DNA from 4 places in the Micromonospora sp. NPDC085948 genome. Region 4 is predicted to be linked to each of the others. Evidence: riboswitches for the same ligand, from Rfam matches in the RefSeq annotation. Region 4 holds a riboswitch; each other region holds the start of a gene.
What was found. Region 4 has a riboswitch for cobalamin ahead of AB0O48_RS15530 (ribonucleoside-diphosphate reductase subunit alpha). Riboswitches for the same ligand answer to the same signal wherever they lie in the genome.
Positions count from the first base shown of each region.

Region 1 (4,594 bases), on a different contig from region 4:
GACGATCGACCCGGACAAGGACGTCGACGGCATGCACCCGCTGAACATGGGGCGTCTCGCCGTCGGCCTGCCCGGCCCGCTGCCGTGCACCCCCGCCGGCATCGAAGCCCTCCTGGCGTACCACGAGATCCCCGTCGCCGGTCGTGAGGTCGTCATCCTCGGTCGCGGCGCCACCCTTGGCCGCCCCCTGGCGATGCTGCTCGCCCAGAAGCGCCCGACCGCCAACGCCGCCGTCACCGTCGTCCACACCGGCGTGCCCGACTGGGACCGCTACACCCGCCGCGCCGACATCCTCGTCGCCGCCGCGGGCGTACCCCGGATCGTTCGGCCTGAGCACGTCAAGCCCGGCGCCGTCGTCATCGGCGCCGGCGTCCGCTACGAAGGACGGCGCCTCCTACCGGACGTGGACGAAGCGTGCGCCGAGGTCGCCGGCGCCATCACGCCCCGGGTCGGCGGCGTCGGTCCGACCACCGTCGCGATGCTGTTCCGCAACGCGGTACGCGCGGCCGAGCGCGCGAGCGAGTAGCCCGGCAGGTGCGTCGGGGGAATTGCGGACAACCGCACCGCCACGGGCGCGAGTTTGCTATCCAGCGGCGCTCAGCAAGCAATACGGGAATGAGCTTGGATTCGGCCCGAGCCAGGCAACGTGTTGTTGATCACGAGCACACCGCCGCCGATCGGGCTTGTGGCTCGGCTCATAGTCATCCGCGCCTTGCTACCCAAAAGTAGCGGCATATATTTCCGCTGTCCTCGGTCGAGATGGGGCGCTCCGGTGATGCACGACGGCGTGGTCGACGACGAACTCCAGATCCGATCATTTGAATACATGCGGGCAGGAACATCATCTTGAACAGCATTCCGTCGCTTCTTCTCGTGCACGGTGCCTGGCACGGGCCCTGGGTCTGGCAGTCGCTCATCGAGCAGTTTCCGGATATCGACATCCACACCGTCGCGCTACCCAGTAGCGGCAACGACCCCGCTGCCCTCGGGGACCTCTACGACGACGCGGCCGTGGTCAAAGCCGCCGTCGCCGCCATCGACGGACCGGTCGTGGTCGTCGCCCACTCCTACGGTGGCGCACCAGTCACGGAGGCGCTCGCTGCCGCGGACAACGTACGCCGAATCGTTTATCTCGCCGCTTTCCAGCCGGATGTCGGCGATTCGCTCTTCTCCACCGCCGGCGGCGTTGCTCCGCCGTGGTGGGAGGTTCACGAGCGGACGGACCTGAAGGGCAGGGGTCACATCGAACCGTCGCAGCCCCGAGAGGTCTTCTACAGCGACGTCGATCCGGAAATCGCGGAACAGGCCGTTGCACGACTCGGGCTCCAGTCCTGGGCCTCGACGCAGCAGCCGCTGACCGAGGCCGCGTGGCGCACCATTCCCAGCACCTACCTCATTTGTGCGGCCGACAACGCTCTTCCGCCCTTCGCGCAGGAGCTCATGGCCAAGCGGGCCGAGCGGGTGTTGCGCATGAACTCCTCGCACTCGCCGTTCCTTTCTCAGCCCGCCGAGCTGGCCGCGCTGATCCGGGCGGAACTTTCCGCCTGAGGCAGACGGCGCGGGTAGCGGCCGTCGACCGGCCGGACATGCGACCGGGCGACGGACCGCCACCCCGTAGGCAGGGGCGGCCGCTATGCTGCGCAATGGCACAAACGTTGCGAGGTGCCCCGCGCGAGTGGGGAGAATCGGGAAGCCGGTGTGAGTCCGGCACGGGCCCGCCGCGGTGACCGGGGAGCTGCCACCCACGCGTACCAGACGCAGCCACTGGCCCTGAGGGGCTGGGAAGGCGGGTGACCAGCGGAGATCCGGGAGTCCGAAGACCGGCCTCGCGTCATCGTCCCGTCAGGGGCGCGAGCGCAGCGGGAGCCTGCCTTGAACAACGGACTCTACGAGACCATCCACCGCCGTCGGGACGTACGTGCCCAGTTCACCGGGGCGCCGATCCCCGCGGATACGTTGGATCGGATCCTCACGGCGGCGCACGCCGCGCCGAGCGTCGGTCTCTCCCAGCCCTGGGACTTCATCCTGGTCCGCGATCCTGAGCTGCGGCAGCAGTTCCACCGGCACGTGGAGCGGGAGCGGGACACCTTCGCGGCCACTCTCGACGGTGCGGCGGCGGAACGCTTCGCCCGGATAAAGATCGATGGCGTACGAGAGTCGACGTTGTCGGTCGTGGTCACGTACGACCCGGAGCGGGGTGGGCCGGCCGTGCTCGGCCGTCACGCGATCGCCGACGCCGGCCTCTACTCGGTCTGTCTGGCGATCCAGAACCTGTGGCTGGCCGCAACCGCCGAGCAGCTCGGGGTCGGCTGGGTCTCGTTCTACCGGGAGCCGTTCCTGCGCGACCTGCTCGGCATCCCGGCCACCGTCCGCCCGGTGGCGTGGCTCTGCCTCGGCCCGGTCACCCATCTGGAGGAGACGCCGGACCTGGAGCGGCACGGCTGGCGTCAGCGACGTCCGCTGTCGTCGGTGATCCACCAGGATCGCTGGTCCGAGTGACCCGCACACAAACGAGCCCCGGGCGCGCGAACGCCCGGGGCTCGTCGCTGACGTGTCAGCTACAGCCGCTGGTGGAGCCGCAGCCCTCGCAGACGTAGCAGCTACCGGCGGGGCGCATCTTCGTACCGCAGGTGAAGCAGAGCGGCGCGTCGGCGGCCTTGCCGATCACGGCCTCCAGCAGTTCGGTGCTGGAACCCACGCTCGGAGCCGGCTTGGCGGCGGCCACGTCGGCCATCTCCTGGGCCGGCTGGGCGACGGCCTCCGACTTGGCCGGGGCCTCCACCGGAGCCGAGGACGCCATCGCGGTGAGCTCCGCGCCGGTGACGGCGGCGGCCTCCGCGTCGGCCTCGGCCCGCAACTGGGCGGCCCGCTCCGAGGCGGTGAAGATGCCCAGCTCGGCGCGGCGCTCGTAGGGCAGGAAGTCCAGCGCCAGGCGACGGAAGATGTAGTCCATCACCGAGGCGGCCATCCGCACGTCCGGGTCGTCGGTCATGCCGGCCGGCTCGAAGCGCATGTTGGTGAACTTGCTGACGAACGTCTCCAGCGGCACGCCGTACTGCAGGCCGATGCTGATGGCCACCGAGAAGGCGTCCATCACGCCGGCCAGGGTCGAGCCCTGCTTGGACATCTTCAGGAAGACCTCGCCGAGGCCGTCGTCCGGGTAGGACGACGCGGTGAGGTAGCCCTCGGCGCCACCGACGGAGAAGCTGACCGTCTCGGACGGGCGCTTCTTCGGCAGGCGCTTACGCACCGGCCGGTACTCGATGACCTTCTCCACGGCGGCCGGCGCGGCCTCGACCGCGGCCGGCTCGGTGGCCTTGTTGGACTTGGCCACCGAGAGCGGCTGACCGACCTTGCAGTTGTCCCGGTAGATCGCCAGCGCCTTGAGGCCGAGCTTCCAGCCCTCGAAGTAGATCTTCTCGACGTCCTCGACGGTGGCCGCCTCCGGCATGTTGACCGTCTTGGAGATGGCGCCGGAGACGAACGGCTGGATGGCCGCCATCATCCGCACGTGACCCATCGGGGCGATCGTCCGCTCGCCCATGGCGCAGTCGAAGACCGGGTAGTGCTCCGGCTTGAGGCCCGGGGCGTCCACCACGTGGCCGTGGTCGGCGATGTGCTCGACGATCGCCTCGACCTGCTCCTCGGGGTAACCGAGGCTGCGCAGGGCGCGCGGCACCGTCTGGTTGACGATCTGCATCGAGCCGCCGCCGACCAGCTTCTTGAACTTGACAAGCGCCAGGTCCGGCTCCACGCCGGTCGTGTCGCAGTCCATCATGAAGCCGATCGTGCCCGTCGGGGCGAGGACGCTGGCCTGGGCGTTGCGCCAGCCGAACTTGTCGCCGATCTTGTTGCCCTGGGTCCACTGTTTGGTCGCCTCGCGGACGATCGCGGTGGCCACCGGGCTGGTCGGCTTGATCTCGTCGTTGGCGGCGGCGTGCTTGCGCATGACCCGCTTGTGCGGCTCGGCGTTGCGGGCGTAGCCGTCGTACGGGCCGACGACGCCGGCCAGCTCGGCGGAGCGGCGGTACGCGGTGCCGGTCATCAGGGACGTGATCGACGCGGCGACCGAGCGGCCCTGCTCCGAGTCGTACGGCAGGCCGGTGGCCATCAGCAGGGCGCCGAGGTTGGCGTAGCCGATGCCGAGCTGCCGGTAGGCGCGGGAGGTCTCGCCGATCTTCTCGGTCGGGAAGTCCGCGAAGCAGATCGAGATGTCCATCGCGGTGATGACGAACTCGACGGACTTGACGAACTTCTCCACCTCGAAGCCACCGTCGGCGCGGAGGAACTTCATCAGGTTGAGCGAGGCCAGGTTGCACGAGGAGTTGTCCAGGTGCAGGTATTCCGAGCACGGGTTCGACGCGGTGATCCGCCCGGTCTCCGGGCAGGTGTGCCAGTCGTTGATCGTGTCGTCGTACTGCAGGCCTGGGTCGGCGCACTCCCAGGCGGCCTGGGAGATGGTGCGGAACAGCTTCTTGGCGTCGACGGTGTCGATCACCGAGCCGTCCAGCCGGCCACGCAGGTCGAAGCCCTTCTCGTTCTCGACCGCCGACATGAACTCGTCGGAGACCCGGACCGAGTTGTTGGCGTTCTG
Region 1 is NZ_JBFBJW010000006.1:146,774-151,367, reverse strand. It holds gene AB0O48_RS18095 (bifunctional 5,10-methylenetetrahydrofolate dehydrogenase/5,10-methenyltetrahydrofolate cyclohydrolase) at 1-526, shown strand, start outside; gene AB0O48_RS18090 (alpha/beta hydrolase) at 847-1,548, shown strand; cobalamin riboswitch at 1,644-1,844, shown strand; gene bluB (5,6-dimethylbenzimidazole synthase) at 1,873-2,499, shown strand; gene AB0O48_RS18080 (vitamin B12-dependent ribonucleotide reductase) at 2,555-4,594, opposite strand, start outside.
Region 1: another riboswitch for cobalamin. It lies ahead of bluB (5,6-dimethylbenzimidazole synthase); the one in region 4 lies ahead of AB0O48_RS15530 (ribonucleoside-diphosphate reductase subunit alpha).

Region 2 (4,594 bases), on a different contig from region 4:
CGTAGGAGGTCGGCGTGGCCAGCGTGCCGCGCGTACTCCTCGATCACGTGGACAAGCACGTCGCGCGTGGCGTGGCTGCCACCGTCGACCAGCACCTCGCGGCCCAGGTCGGCCTCGTCGAGGGCGTCGAGCCATTCGTCCGCCCTGGCGATCTCGGCCTTCCAGGTGGCAAAGGCGTCCTTCACCACCGCTGGGTCGGGGACCGCGCCCCCGAAGTCCCAATCCGGGTCGTCCTCGTGCTGGTAAAGGCACGGTGCGTCGGTACGCCCCTGCAGCACACGCTGGAACCACTGGTTCTCCATCTGCGCCAGATGGCGGACCAGGCCGAGCAAGCTCAGGGTGCTGGGCGGTACCGAGCGTCGGCCGAGCTGCTCGGCGTCCAGTCCGTCGCACTTCATCTCTATGGTCAGGCGGTAGTTGCCGAGGTACTCCCGGTAGGTCGCCTTCTCGCCGACGGGCTGACCGAAGGTCCTGGGGTCTTTCTCGGGGGCGGTCCACAGTTTGCTCACGGCGCCACCAAATCGCGGGCGGATCGCACCAGTCAAGTGAGTTGCGGTGCACCAACTTCGACGGCGCATCGCTGGCGAAGCTTGACACCTTCGTTCCGCAGGAAGCACCGATTGAGCTGCCTCAAAGTCCACCGGAGTTCATGGACGTCCGGACAGAGTCGTCCTGGTCGTCACTCAGACGAACGCCGGATCTTGCGCATGAGCATGGCCCAGACGCCGTACCCGGAGCCGACATTCCCCGTGATTGCGCCGGCAGCAGAGCCCATGAAGAGGGCGTTGGCGCAGTCAGGGCAGACCTTGCGGCCGGTGATTGTCTCTTGAAACGGCTCTTTGACCCGTCGTCTGCAGTCCGGACACTCACGGCTTGACAGGCCCATTGGCTCTCCCCGGTCGGTTATCGAGCAGGGTATCCGGCTGCCACTACCGAATCCGTCGTCACGAGCGCCTTGACGCCTACGAGACGCCAGGGCGCGGCAGCAATGCGACGCAGAAGCTCCAGGGTCAAAGGGCGGCCCGCAGCGGCGCGACGCGCCCTGCAGATCGGAGGGACGGTCCCCGCATCTCAACCGGCGACGTCCACGACAACCTTGCCGTTCGCGGTGCCGCTGGCGACCAGGCGGTGGGCGTCCGTGACCGTGTCGAGCGTGAACGTGCGTGGATCCAGTCGCGGGCGCAACATGCCGGCGTCGGCCAGCGCCGCGACCTCGCGCAGAATGTCGCCCTGGTGTTCGCGGCCCTGCCCGGTCAGCAGCGGCAGCAGAGTGAACACCCCGGAATAGGTCGCTCCCCGGAACGACAGCGGGGCGAGCGAGTGCGACCCCCAGCCCAACGCGCTGACCACGTGGCCGTGATAGGTGCGCACCGCCGCGAACGACGCGTCGAGGGTCGCGCCGCCCACGTTGTCGGCGATGATGTCGAACCCGGCACCGTCGGTGTACCTCTGCACGTACTCCTCGACGCTTGTCGAGGTGTAGTCGATCGCTACCGCGCCCAGGCTCTCGATCAGAGACATGCTCGCCGGCCCACCCGTGGCGTACGCCGCGGCGCCGCGCGCCTGGGCGAGTTGGACGCTCACGTAACCGACGCCACCGGCGCCGCCGTGCACCAGCACCTTCTGGCCGGCCCGGACCCCGGCCCGGTCGACAAGCCCCTCCCAGGAGGTGATCGCCGCCAGGGGTAACGCGGCGGCCTCCCGCATGGAGAGGGTGTTCGGCTTGCGGGCCAGGAGTCGGGTGTCCACGGCGGCGTACTCGGCAAGCGAACCCTGGAGGTCGCCCACGCCCCCGCACAGCCCGTACACCTCGTCTCCCGGCGCGAGGTCGGTCACCTCCGCACCGACCGCCGCGACGACGCCGGCGAGGTCCAGGCCGAGCACCGCGGGGAGCTGGATGCGTGCGTGCGCGGCCTTTCCCGCCTGGATCTTCGTGTCGAGCGGGTTGACCCCGCTGGCGACGATCCGCACCAGCGCCTGCCCGCGCTCGGGGCTGGGTTGGTCGATCTCCTCGATCGTCAGCGGAACGTCGAACTCCCGCAGCACCGCAGCGCGCATCGCCATCCACACTCTCCGTGATCGGGGCCTCTCGTGGACGCTATCCGACCGGATCGGCGGTGGGGCGGGTTCTCGGACCGGCCACCGTCACAACGGGCGCGTCAGGCGTCGTCGGCGCCGTCGAGCAACGCGCGTCGCAGCGCCAGCCGGTGCTCCCGGCGGATCTCCGCCTCCCGGTACCGTCGCCGGTCCCCGTCGGTCTCCGGCAGCAGCGGCGGCACCGTACGAGGCTGACCGTCGTCGTCGATGGCGACCATGACCAGGTGGGCGGTGGCCACGTCGGTGGGCGGCACCGCCCGGTCCCACCGGTCGGCGGTCACCTTGACGGCGACCTCCATCGAGCTGCGGCCGGCCCAGGTGATCCGGGCATCGACGTGTACGACGTCACCGACCCGCACCGCGCGGAGGAACGCCGTCTCGTCGATGGCAGCGGTCACCGCCGGCCCGTCGGAGTGCCGGGCGGCGACCACACCGGCGACGGAGTCGATGAGGTTGAGGATCCGGCCGCCGTGCACCGTACCCATCAGGTTGGTGTGGTGCTGGTCCATGATCTGCGACAGGGTCAGGTGCGACGCCGACGGCGCTCGGCCGGCGATCGTGGTGGTGTCGTGCACAGCGGTAGTCCGTCCCTCGGGAAACCACACCGCCGGGTCGCGGACACGCGCTGACGAGGACCTGGCCGTGCGCCACACGCACGGCCCGTCACCCGCTCAGCCCACCCGCGAGGCCGACGGCAGCGCACACGGTTGTGTACGCGGCGCCGGCAGGTCTTCGGACTCGCGGGCCTGACCGGTCGCGCCGGTCCCCTACTGGCCGTCGCTTCCCAGGCCGTTGGCCCAGTGCTGATGACGGCGGTCGTTCCCACTCACCGCTGCGGGGCAGCCCCGGATTTCCACCGGGTTCCCTCTTGCGACGCCCAGCCGGTCACGACGGGGCGAACCAGCGCCGTCGGCAGCATAGCTGGCCAGGGAATGTGTCCACCCGGGGCGTCCCGCTGCGACGGCCCGCGACCTCGTCGTCAACTTTTGTCGTCGGAGGAAGAAGATCGCCACCTCTTGAAAAAAGTCTCGCGAGGGTGAGGATATCCAGATGCGTCGTCTCCCCCAGACTTGCGGGCGGGTGATCTCGGGCCTCCTCGCGTTCCTCCTCGCCTCGGCGGTCGCCCTGCTCGCGTCCGCCCAACCCGCCGCGGCTCACGGGACCCTCGCCGACTCCACACCGGCGGGCGGCTCCACCGTGCGCGAGCCGTTCACGGCGGTGCGGCTCTACTTCACCGAGAAGGCCGCCGCCAACGCGTTCTTCACGGTCACCGCCCCGGACGGCACCCGGGTCGACGACGGCTGGTCGCAGGGGGAGCCGAAGCCGCTGGAGAAGCCGGTACGGGAGTACTTCCTGGTCAACGGGCAGTTCGAGCCACGGGAGTACACGACGGGGTTCCCCGCGGTGGTGACCGTCGCCCACCTGCCCGCCAAGGGCCAGTATTCGGTGAGCTACCTGTCGGTCGCCTCGGACGGCGACACCGTGCGGGGCACCCTGACCTTCCGCTACGACGGGCGGGTGGCCGCGGCGCCGAAGGGGTGGAGCCCGCCGTCGACCCAACCGGACCCGGCGCTGGTGGCCGCCACCGAGCAGCACAACACGTCCGGGCAGGCCTCGGCGGTGCCGACCACCGCGGACGATCCGTCCAACCCGCCGGCTGCGGCGGCTCCGTCGACCGGGTCCACCGAGGAGAGCGGCTTCGGAACGGTGGCCTTGGCCGGCTGGGCGGTGGTGGTCGCGGCGGCCGGGGCGGTGGCCGCGTACATCTTCTGGCGTCGCCGATCGGCTTCCACCCGCAGACCCACCGGCCGGGGCCGCACCTCGCCGGCGACCTCCGGTCGACGCGGCGGTGGTGCCCGTCCCACGAACAAGGCCGGCACCGGCCCGGCCGCCGGCGCCAGGGCCACCGGCGGCAAGACCATCGGCGGTGGCAAGGCCGACGGTCGCAGGACCGTCGTCGCGCCGGCTCCGGGCGACAAGCGGCGGCCCACCACCGTGCCGGCGGCACGCAAGGGCAACGCGGTCGTCACGGCCCGCACGGGCGTCGCGGTCGATCCGACGCCGACCGATCAAACCGTCGCCGGTACGGACGGCGAGCCCACGGTCGAGCCCGGAGCACGGCCCGACACGGATCTCGCCGCCGCAGCGCCCGGATCCCGGCTGAGCAACACCCACCTTGCCCTGCTCGTCGGCGGGCTGGTGATCGCTCTGCTGGCCGGGTTCGGTCTGGCCCGCATCGGGACCGGCGACGGGAACCCGGCGGACCGCAGCGCCCGGCAGCCCGCGGGCGGTCCGCCCGCCCCGGGCCAGGAGGGCGCCGCGAACGACGGGCACCAACACCCGGCGGGCACCGGGCCGCACACGCATCGCGGTGACGGCGCGACGGGCGAGACGCTGGCGACCGGGACGACGGTCAGCGCCGGCGGCTACACCCTGCAACCACTGGAGCGGTCCCAACCGCCCGGGGTACGCGCGGACTACCGGTTCCGCATCGTCG
Region 2 is NZ_JBFBJW010000025.1:10,554-15,147, forward strand. It holds gene AB0O48_RS34125 (DinB family protein) at 1-509, opposite strand, end outside; gene AB0O48_RS34130 (zinc-dependent alcohol dehydrogenase family protein) at 1,072-2,064, opposite strand; gene AB0O48_RS34135 (acyl-CoA thioesterase) at 2,160-2,672, opposite strand; cobalamin riboswitch at 2,803-3,017, opposite strand; gene AB0O48_RS34140 (copper resistance protein CopC) at 3,148-4,594, shown strand, end outside.
Region 2: another riboswitch for cobalamin. It lies ahead of AB0O48_RS34135 (acyl-CoA thioesterase); the one in region 4 lies ahead of AB0O48_RS15530 (ribonucleoside-diphosphate reductase subunit alpha).

Region 3 (4,594 bases), on a different contig from region 4:
CACCAGCTCGGTGGCGGCGAAGTGCAGCACAGCGGCGACGTCCGGGATCGACTGGCCGGTCACCTCGACAACCACCGCGTCGACGGCCTCGGCGTCCCAGCCGAGCGTCTCCATCCCGATAACCAACCGCCGGGCGAGGGCCTCGATCAGGTCGACCGCGTCGGCGGCGGTGCCGGCCGGCCCGTCCACCACGTCGGTCAGCTCCGTGGGCACCGCCAGTCGTTCGCCCGGTGCCGCGAGCAGCTCCTGCTCGTCGAGGGAGTACGCGACGGCGAGCGCCTGCCGCAGGCCGGGCAGGGCACGGGCGCCACCCCAGATCTGCGGGGCGCGCAGCACCGCGAGGACCAGGTTGACCCGGGGCTCACCGGTGGGCGCGTCGGCGAGGATGTGCAACCCGTCGCGGATCTGCACGTCCTTGACCTCGCAGAGGTACCCGTCGAGGTGCAGCACGAACTCGTCGAAGTCGTCCGCGTCGGGCATCGCCTCGGCGTGCAGGTCGTGGTGCAGCTCCGCCGCGCGGACGAGGTCCCAGATCTGCGCCCGCACGGTGGGCACCTTCGCCGGGTCGAGGGCCTGCACGGTGGCGTACTCGTCGAGCAGTTGCTCCAGTTTGGCCAGGTCGCCGTAGGTCTCGGCGCGGGCCATCGGCGGCACCAGGTGGTCGATGACCACGGCGTGCGCGCGGCGCTTGGCCTGGGTGCCCTCGCCGGGGTCGTTGACGATGAACGGGTAGACCAGCGGCAGGTCACCGAGGACCGCGTCGGGGGCGCAGTCGGCGGCCAGGCCGAGGCCCTTGCCGGGCAGCCACTCCAGGGTGCCGTGCTTGCCCAGGTGCACCACGGCGTCCGCGCCGAAGCCGCCGTCGGCGACCGGGGCGGCCAGCCAGCGGTACGCGGCCAGGTAGTGGTGACTCGGCGGCAGGTCCGGGTCGTGGTAGATGGCGATCGGGTTCTCCCCGAAGCCGCGCGGCGGTTGGATCAGCAGCACCACGTTGCCGAAGCGCAGCCCGGCGAGCACGATGTCCCCGCCCTCGGTGTAGAGCTGGCCGGGCGGCTCACCCCAGTGTTCCCGCATCCGTTCCCGCAGCTCGGACGGCACCTGGTCGAACCACCGCCGGTAGGTCTGCCCCGGGATCCGGGCCTCGGCGGCGGCCAGCTGCTCCGGGGTGAGCCACTCCACGTCGTGACCACCGGCGGCGATCAGAGCGTGGATCAGAGCGTCGCCGTCGTCGGGCACCGGCGCGTCGCCCAGGTGGTAGCCGGCCTCGGCGAACGCGGCCAGCAGTCGGACCGCCGAGACCGGGGTGTCCAGCCCGACGGCGTTGCCGACCCGGGAGTGCTTGGTGGGGTACGAGCTGAGCACCACGGCGACCCGCTTGTCGGCGTTGGGCACGTACCGCAGCCGGGCGTGGCGCACGGCGATCCCGGCGACCCGGGCGGCCCGGTCGGCGTCGGCCGCGTAGACCGAGAGGCCGTCGGCGTCGATCTGCTTGAACGAGAACGGCACGCTGACGATCCGGCCGTCGAACTCGGGGATGGCCACCTGCATCGCCGCGTCCAACGGGGACAGCCCCGCGTCGCTGCCGGCCCACTGCTCGCGGGTGCTGGTCAGGCAGAGCGCCTGGATGATCGGCACGTCCAGGGCGGCCAGGGCGCCGACGTCCCAGGCGTCCTCGTCGCCGCCCCCGGAGGCGTCCGCGGCGACCGCGCCACCGGCGGCCAGCACGGTGACCAGCAGCGCGTCGCAGCGGGCGAACAGCCCGAGCGGTCCCGCGCCGGTGGTCAGCCCTCGCAGCGAGCCGCAGAAGATCGGCACCGGGTTGCCGCCGGCGTTGTGGACCGCGTCCGCGAGGACGTCGACGAATTCGGTGTTGCCGGCGAGGGCGTGCGCCCGGTAGAAGACGATGCCCACGGTGGGCCGCTGCGGGTCGGTCGGGTGTTCGCCGTGCACGCCGTACGCGGGGGTGGGCGCGGGCGGGGCGAACCCCTCGCCGGTGAGCAGCACCGTGTCGGAGAGGAACCGGGCGAGCTGCCCGAGGTTGTCCGGCCCACCCTCGACGAGGTACGCCAACGCCTGGGTGACGACCCCGGACGGCACTGTGGAGATGGCCATCAGCTCCGCGTCGGGCAGCGCCTCGCCGCCGAGCACGACCGTCGGCACACCGGTGGCGAGCACCGCGGCGAGGCCGTCCGGCCACGCCTGCCGACCGCCGAGCAGGCGTACGACGACGAGGTCGACCCCGTCGAGCAGGGCGGACACCTCGTCGGCGGCGACCCGCGCGGGGTTGGCGAGCCGGTAGTCGGCGCCGCTGGCGCGGGCGGCCAGCAGGTCGGTGTCGGCGGTGGAGAGCAGCAGGATGCGCACGGCGGGCTCCGGAGAGTGACGCCCTGGCCGCTACGGAGGCGACCTGGACGAAGCGGGTGGGTGCGGCGTCAGCCGGTACGACGGCTCGGCCGGGCTCAGCGACGCGGACGTCGGGGCCGGTCAGCGCCAGACGCCCAGGTCAGCGGTACCGGAAGCCAGCGGTCTGGCACACGCCGCGACGGCCGGGCCGGGACGTGCGGGGCCGGCCGGTTGTGGGCGCGGTGCAGTGCCCGCCAAACGGCTCATGACGATGATCGTCAATGGATGAGACGCTGTGCGTCATCGGGTCCTCCTCGGGTGTCCACGCCCTGGGGTACATCCCGACGGCCGAAGTATCCTGGCTTCCGGATCGACGCTCTCCCCCGGCCTTCCAACCGCAGACACACGGTCGTGACTCACGAGGGGGGATCGCTCCCCGGTGACAGTGGCGGGACCGCGTCGGAATCGCACCGACTTCCTTCACTGCCGTCAGGCCGCGAATGCTGCCACACCCCTCCGCCGCCGGTCAACGCCGGCCCTGGCACCGCCCGGCCCCGCTCATCACATTGACCTGGGAAAATATAGGTGCGCGGGGTTGCCTGACCACGAGACGGCGAGCTGATTGGCCGGTGGCGGAGTGATCCCGCAGAGGGAGCCGAGTGTCTGTGTGACTCCCTCTGGAGCTGATGTCGTAGACGATTCAGCACCCACGGGGTCAGCCCTGGGTTACTCGTGCTCGAAGCGGCGCGGCCGGCGAGTCAGTGACAGCCAGCCGAGAAAACGGGCGTGCACTCCCCGCAGGTGTCCGAGACCACCTGGCCATCGGCGTCTACGACGAGTCCATTCGCGCCAACGTGCTTCTGATTGATGACCGACTCTGCGTCGTCCAGCACTACCTACCGCGGATGCGGGGCGTCGACTGCCCGACGATGGTCATCGAACGCGACACGAGTCCCTCCGGCCTCTACCCGATATTCGACGAGATGTTCACCTCACTCTGGGAGCGCAGCCGCCAGCTATGACCGACCACGCCCGCCTCCTCCCCCTCGCACAGGAGGCCGTTGACCTGGCACACGACCTGATGCGGACGCTCCAGCCCGGCGCGCTGACCTTCAAGGGTGACCGTGACATGGCGTCCGAGGTGGACTACGCCATCGAGCGAGCGGTTCGCGAGCATCTGGCCGCCACGGCGCCCGACATCGGTTTCCTCGGCGAGGAGTATGGCGGCAGCGGCGACGCCACCGAACTGACCTGGGCACTCGACCCCGTCGACGGCACCGTCAACTTCGTCCACGGCTCACCCCTGTGCGCGATCTCCCTCGGCCTCCTGCACGGCACAGACGCCGTCCTCGGCGTCATCGACCTGCCGTTCCTCGGCACCCGCTACCACGCCGTTCAGGGGCACGGCGCCTATGCCGACAACCGACGCATCTGCGCCAGCCAGGTCACCGATCTCCGGGACGCCGTCGTCGCCATCGGCGACTACGCGGTCGGTGCCGACGCCAGCCGGAAGAACGCCGAGAGACTCGCCATCACCGAGCAGCTCACCCGGCACGTCCAACGGATCCGCATGCACGGTTCCGCCGCGATCGACCTCGCCTGGTTGGCGCAGGGCAGGATCGACGCGTTCATCATGCTCAACAACAAGCCCTGGGACACCGTCGCGGGCGTCGTGATCGCCCGAGAGGCCGGTGCGCTCGTCGTCGACGTCGACGGCACGCCCCACAGCGCACACGCTGTCGCCACGATCGGCGGCAACGAGCTGCTCCTACCGCCCGTCCTCACGCTCGTTCAGCGATCACTCGCACGTGCGGAAGGCATGACTGGTCTTCCGCCTCACCCAGCGGATCCCCATTGATCACCTGCCGGTGATCACGCCACCGCTCACATGACGAGAGTGCACGGGCAACAACGGCTCCAACGTCGGGACACCACCTGGTCACAGTCCCGCCTTGTCGATCATGGAGTTGTGGTGGGCGACAAAGCAGCCTTTCGTCGCCAAACTAGGCACCACACCTCCATGATCGACCCCGATATCGGGTCGCTCGGCAGCATGATTCGTGGACGTTTCGCCTCAGCGGGCGTGGCGTTCCGGGTGGGCGCGGCTCCAGGTCCGCATCCGTTCCGGGTAGCCGGTGCGGCCCGCCTCGTACAGCGGCACCGCGTGCTTGCGGGCGATGGACCCGGCCGCGCGGGGGGTGCCGGTACGGCGGCGGATCCACTCCCCGTCGTGGGCGATCGCCACCACCGT
Region 3 is NZ_JBFBJW010000009.1:98,991-103,584, reverse strand. It holds gene cobN (cobaltochelatase subunit CobN) at 1-2,364, opposite strand, end outside; cobalamin riboswitch at 2,695-2,824, opposite strand; gene AB0O48_RS22705 (DUF5919 domain-containing protein) at 3,105-3,365, shown strand; gene AB0O48_RS22700 (inositol monophosphatase family protein) at 3,362-4,201, shown strand; gene AB0O48_RS22695 (hypothetical protein) at 4,418-4,594, opposite strand, start outside.
Region 3: another riboswitch for cobalamin. It lies ahead of cobN (cobaltochelatase subunit CobN); the one in region 4 lies ahead of AB0O48_RS15530 (ribonucleoside-diphosphate reductase subunit alpha).

Region 4 (4,594 bases):
TGACGATGCCGAGGATCGACAGAGCCGACATCCCCTCGCGCAGCGAGCCCCGCGAGACGCCGAGCGACTCGGCGAGGTCCTTCTCGATGGGCAGCCGGTCCCCGGGCTTGAAACGCCCTTCGAGGATCATCCGTTTGATGCCGTTCACCACCTCGTCGGTGCGCGACATGACATCCCCCTAGCGGCCGGCGGGGGTGGCCGTCCCACCCGCGATCACGTACGGCTCCGAAGATGACACCGTAGTCGGGTCCGTCGCCGCCCAGTAGCCGCCGTCGGGGAACCGGTAGAGCTCGACCGACTCCTGGCGCATCCGGGTGGAGTAACCGGGCTGGCTGGGCAGGACGTAACCGCTGCCCGAGCCGGTGTCCTGGATGATGCACGGGTCGGTGAAGTGCTCGTGCAGGTGGTCGACGAACTCGGTGACCCGGTTGGTGAGATCTCCCGAGATCGCGACGTAGTCGAGCACCGACACGTGCTGGACCATCTCGCACAGCCCGACACCGCCGGCGTGGGGGCACACGGGGATGTCGAACTTCGCGGCGAGCAGCAGCACGGCGACGATCTCGTTGATGCTGGCCAACCTGCCGGTGTCCAGTTGACAGAAGTCGATGGCCTCGGCCTGGAACAACTGCTTGAACATCACCCGGTTGTGGCAGTGCTCGCCGGTGGCGACTCCGATCGGAGCGACGGCGCGGCGCACGGCGGCGTGGCCCAGAATGTCGTCGGGGCTGGTCGGCTCCTCGATCCACAGTGGCTCGAACTGCGCCAGGGCCTTGACCCACTCGATGGCCTGACCGACGTCCCACACCTGGTTGGCGTCGATCATCAGGTTGCGGTCCGGACCGAGGATCTCCCGGGCGATGCCGCACCGGCGGATGTCGTCGTCGAGGTTGGCGCCCACCTTCAGCTTGACGTAGCCGTAGCCGGTGTCCACCGCCTCCTGGCACAGCCGGCGCAGCTTGTCGTCGCCGTAGCCGAGCCAGCCTGCCGAGGTGGTGTAGGCGGGGTAGCCGGTCCGGTCGAGCTCGGCGAGACGGGCCGCCTTCGTGCTCTCCTTGGCCCGCAGGATGGCCAGCGCCTCGTCCCGGGTCAGCGCGTCGGACAGGTAGCGCAGGTCCGCGATGTCGACGAGCTGCTCGGGGGACATGTCGACGAGCAGCCGCCACAGCGGCTTGTCGGCGACCCGGGCGACCAGATCCCACGACGCGTTGAGGACGGCGGCCAGCGACAGGTGCACGACACCCTTCTCCGGGCCGAGCCAGCGTAGTTGCGAGTCGGAGGTGAGCAGACGGTAGACCGCGCCCATGTCCGCCGCCATCGTCGCGACGTCCACGCCGACGAGGCGCTGTGCCTGATGGACGGCCGCCGCGACGACGATGTCGTTGCCCCGGCCGATGGTGAAGGTCAGGCCGTGGCCCGCGAGTGGCGCACCGCTGCTGTCGACGCCGTCGGTGTGCAGGACGACGTAGGCCGCCGAGTAGTCGCCGTCCTTGTTCATGGCGTCGGAGCCGTCAGCGGTCAGGGAGGTGGGGAAGCGGACGTCCTCGACAGTGACGGCGGTGATCTGCGGCATGCGCTCCTCGCCCGGTTAGGCTAAAGATCAGATGATCTCTGGGAGTATACGGAGGGTCGATCCGACGCGTCAACGACGTCGATCCGTCGGGTATCGAAGACATCCAATGTTTCTTCGTGCTGGAGATTCGTCGGTGCGCGGTCCCCGTGATCGCCGTACCCGATCCGCGAGCCCTGAATGCGGTGGTACCAACATTCGCCGCGCTGGTAGGCACCTTCGACGGGCGGCACCTCGTCGTCGGCCCGGGCACTGCTGCGGCACCGCCGGCCCGATGGGGACGGTGGTGCGAGATATGAGGAGTGGTTCAGAAGATTAGATGTCCACTCCGGATAACTACATTGACGCCTAAGTATAGGTAGGGATCCTTACATCTAAAGACTTAATACATCACACCTTTCCGAATGTCGACACCTGCTCGTGTACCGCGCGCCGCGCGGGTGTCGGTCCACCGCGCCCCGGCGCGACTCGGCCTGGTCGGCGTGGCCGGTGATGACCGTCACGGAGGTCGCCGTCGACACGCCCGAGACCGACATGTGGGGTGTGACAACCGCAGCGTCCCTATATATGGTGTCGAACGCAGCTGGTTCGGCCGCTCATCCGGAGTGGTCGAGGCAAGAGGGAACCCGGTGGAAATCCGGGACTGTCCCGCAGCGGTGAGTGGGAACGACAGCCGTCAGAAGCACTGGGCCACGAAGCGGTCTGGGAAGCGACGGCCAGTAGGAGACCGGCCAACCCGGTCGTGCCCACGAGTCCGAAGACCTGCCAGCGCGCCGCGTACCCGCACCCGGGTGGGCGGCGGTCCGAGGCCGCGTGGGACGGCCGACGCCACCTGACCCACGCCGTGCCGGCGTGGCGTCCGTTGGTGTCCGTCTCCACGCGTTCGAGGGGCCATCAGGTCTCGAACTCGCGAGGAGTGAGTGGTGACAGTCACCGAGGCAGTCCCGGTCAGCGGCGACGCGGCCGTCCGGCGCACGCCGATGCAGGTGCGCAAGCGCAACGGCACCACCGAGTCCGTGGACGTCAACAAGATCGTCCGTGCGGTCGAGCGGTGGGCCGACGACCTGGCCGACGTCGACCCGATGCGGGTCGCCACCCGCACGATCAGCGGCCTGTACGACGGCGCGACGACGGCCGAGCTGGACCGGCTCTCCATCCAGACCGCCGCCGAGATGATCGGTGAGGAACCGCAGTACTCGCGCCTCGCCGCCCGGCTGCTGTCCGGCTACGTCGACAAGGAGGTGCGTCGACAGGGCGTCACCTCGTTCAGCGCGGCGATCCGGATCGGCCACGCCGAGGGCCTGGTCGCCGACGACACCGCCGCGTTCGTCGCCGCCCACGCCCCGATGCTCGACCACGCTGTCGATCCCGACGGCGACCGACGATTCGAGTACTTCGGCCTGCGCACGGTGTACGACAGGTACCTGCTGCGTCACCCCACCAGCCGGCTGGTGCTGGAGACCCCGCAGTACTGGCTGCTCCGGGTGGCCTGCGGGCTGTCCCAGACGCCGGACGAGGCGGTCGGCTTCTACCGGCTGATGTCCAGCCTGGCCTATCTGCCCAGCTCGCCGACACTGTTCAACTCCGGCACCCGACACACCCAGATGTCCTCCTGCTATCTGGTCGACTCTCCGCGCGACGAGTTGGACTCCATCTACCAGCGGTACGCCCAGGTCGCCAACCTGTCCAAGTTCGCCGGCGGCATCGGCATCGCGTACTCCCGGGTCCGGTCCAGGGGTGCACTGATCCGCGGCACCAACGGGCAGTCCAACGGGATCGTGCCGTGGCTGCGCACACTGGACGCGAGCGTCGCCGCGGTCAACCAGGGCGGCCGGCGCAAGGGCGCGGCCTGCGTCTATCTGGAACCGTGGCACCCGGACATCGAGGAGTTCCTGCAACTGCGGGACAACACCGGCGAGGACGCCCGCCGCACCCACAACCTCAACCTGGCCAACTGGATCCCGGACGAGTTCATGCGCCGGGTCGAGGCCGACGAGATGTGGTCACTGTTCGACCCGCACGAGGTACCCGAGCTGCCCGACCTGTGGGGGGAGCGGTTCGACGCCGCGTACCGGCAGGCCGAGACGCAGGGCCGCCACGTGCGGCAGGTCCCGGCGCGGGAGCTGTACGGCAAGATGATGCGCACCCTCGCCCAGACCGGCAACGGGTGGATGACCTTCAAGGACGCCGCGAACCGACTGTGCAACCAGACCGCCGAGGACGGCAACGTGGTGCACCTGTCCAACCTGTGCACCGAGATCATCGAGGTGTCCAGCGACGCCGAGACCGCCGTGTGCAACCTCGGCTCGGTGAACCTCGCCGCGCACCTCAGCGACGGCGGCATCGACTGGGAGCGGCTGCGCGCCACCGTCCGTACCGCCGTGACCTTCCTGGACCGGGTCATCGACATCAACTACTACCCGACCGAGCAGGCGGCGGCGAGCAACCCCCGCTGGCGGCCGGTGGGGCTCGGGCTGATGGGCCTTCAGGACGTCTTCTTCGCGCTGCGGCTGCCGTTCGACTCACCGGCCGCGCGGGAGCTGTCCACCCGGATCAGCGAGGAGTTGTACCTGACCGCGCTGGAGACCTCCGCCGACCTGGCGCGTCGCTTCGGCGCGCACCCGGCGTACCCGCAGACCCGGGCCGCGCGGGGCCAGCTCCAACCGGACCTGTGGGGTGTCGAGGGTACGCAGACCGCGCGCTGGGACGCGCTGCGCCAGCGGGTTGCGACGGACGGGCTGCGCAACTCGCTGCTCGTGGCGGTCGCGCCGACCGCGACCATCGCCTCGATCGCCGGGTGCTACGAGTGCATCGAGCCGCAGGTGTCCAACCTGTTCAAGCGCGAGACCCTGTCGGGGGAGTTCCTCCAGGTCAACACCGCTCTGGTCCGCGAGTTGAAGGCCCGCGGTCTGTGGACCGAGCGGATCCGCTCGGCGATCAAGCGCGCGGAGGGGTCGGTGCAGGACATCGCCGAGCTGCCGGCCGGCGTCCGGGAGTTGTTCCGCACCGCCTGGGAACTGCCGC
Region 4 is NZ_JBFBJW010000005.1:62,104-66,697, reverse strand. It holds gene AB0O48_RS15540 (FadR/GntR family transcriptional regulator) at 1-169, opposite strand, end outside; gene AB0O48_RS15535 (L-fuconate dehydratase) at 179-1,573, opposite strand; cobalamin riboswitch at 2,138-2,355, shown strand; gene AB0O48_RS15530 (ribonucleoside-diphosphate reductase subunit alpha) at 2,551-4,594, shown strand, end outside.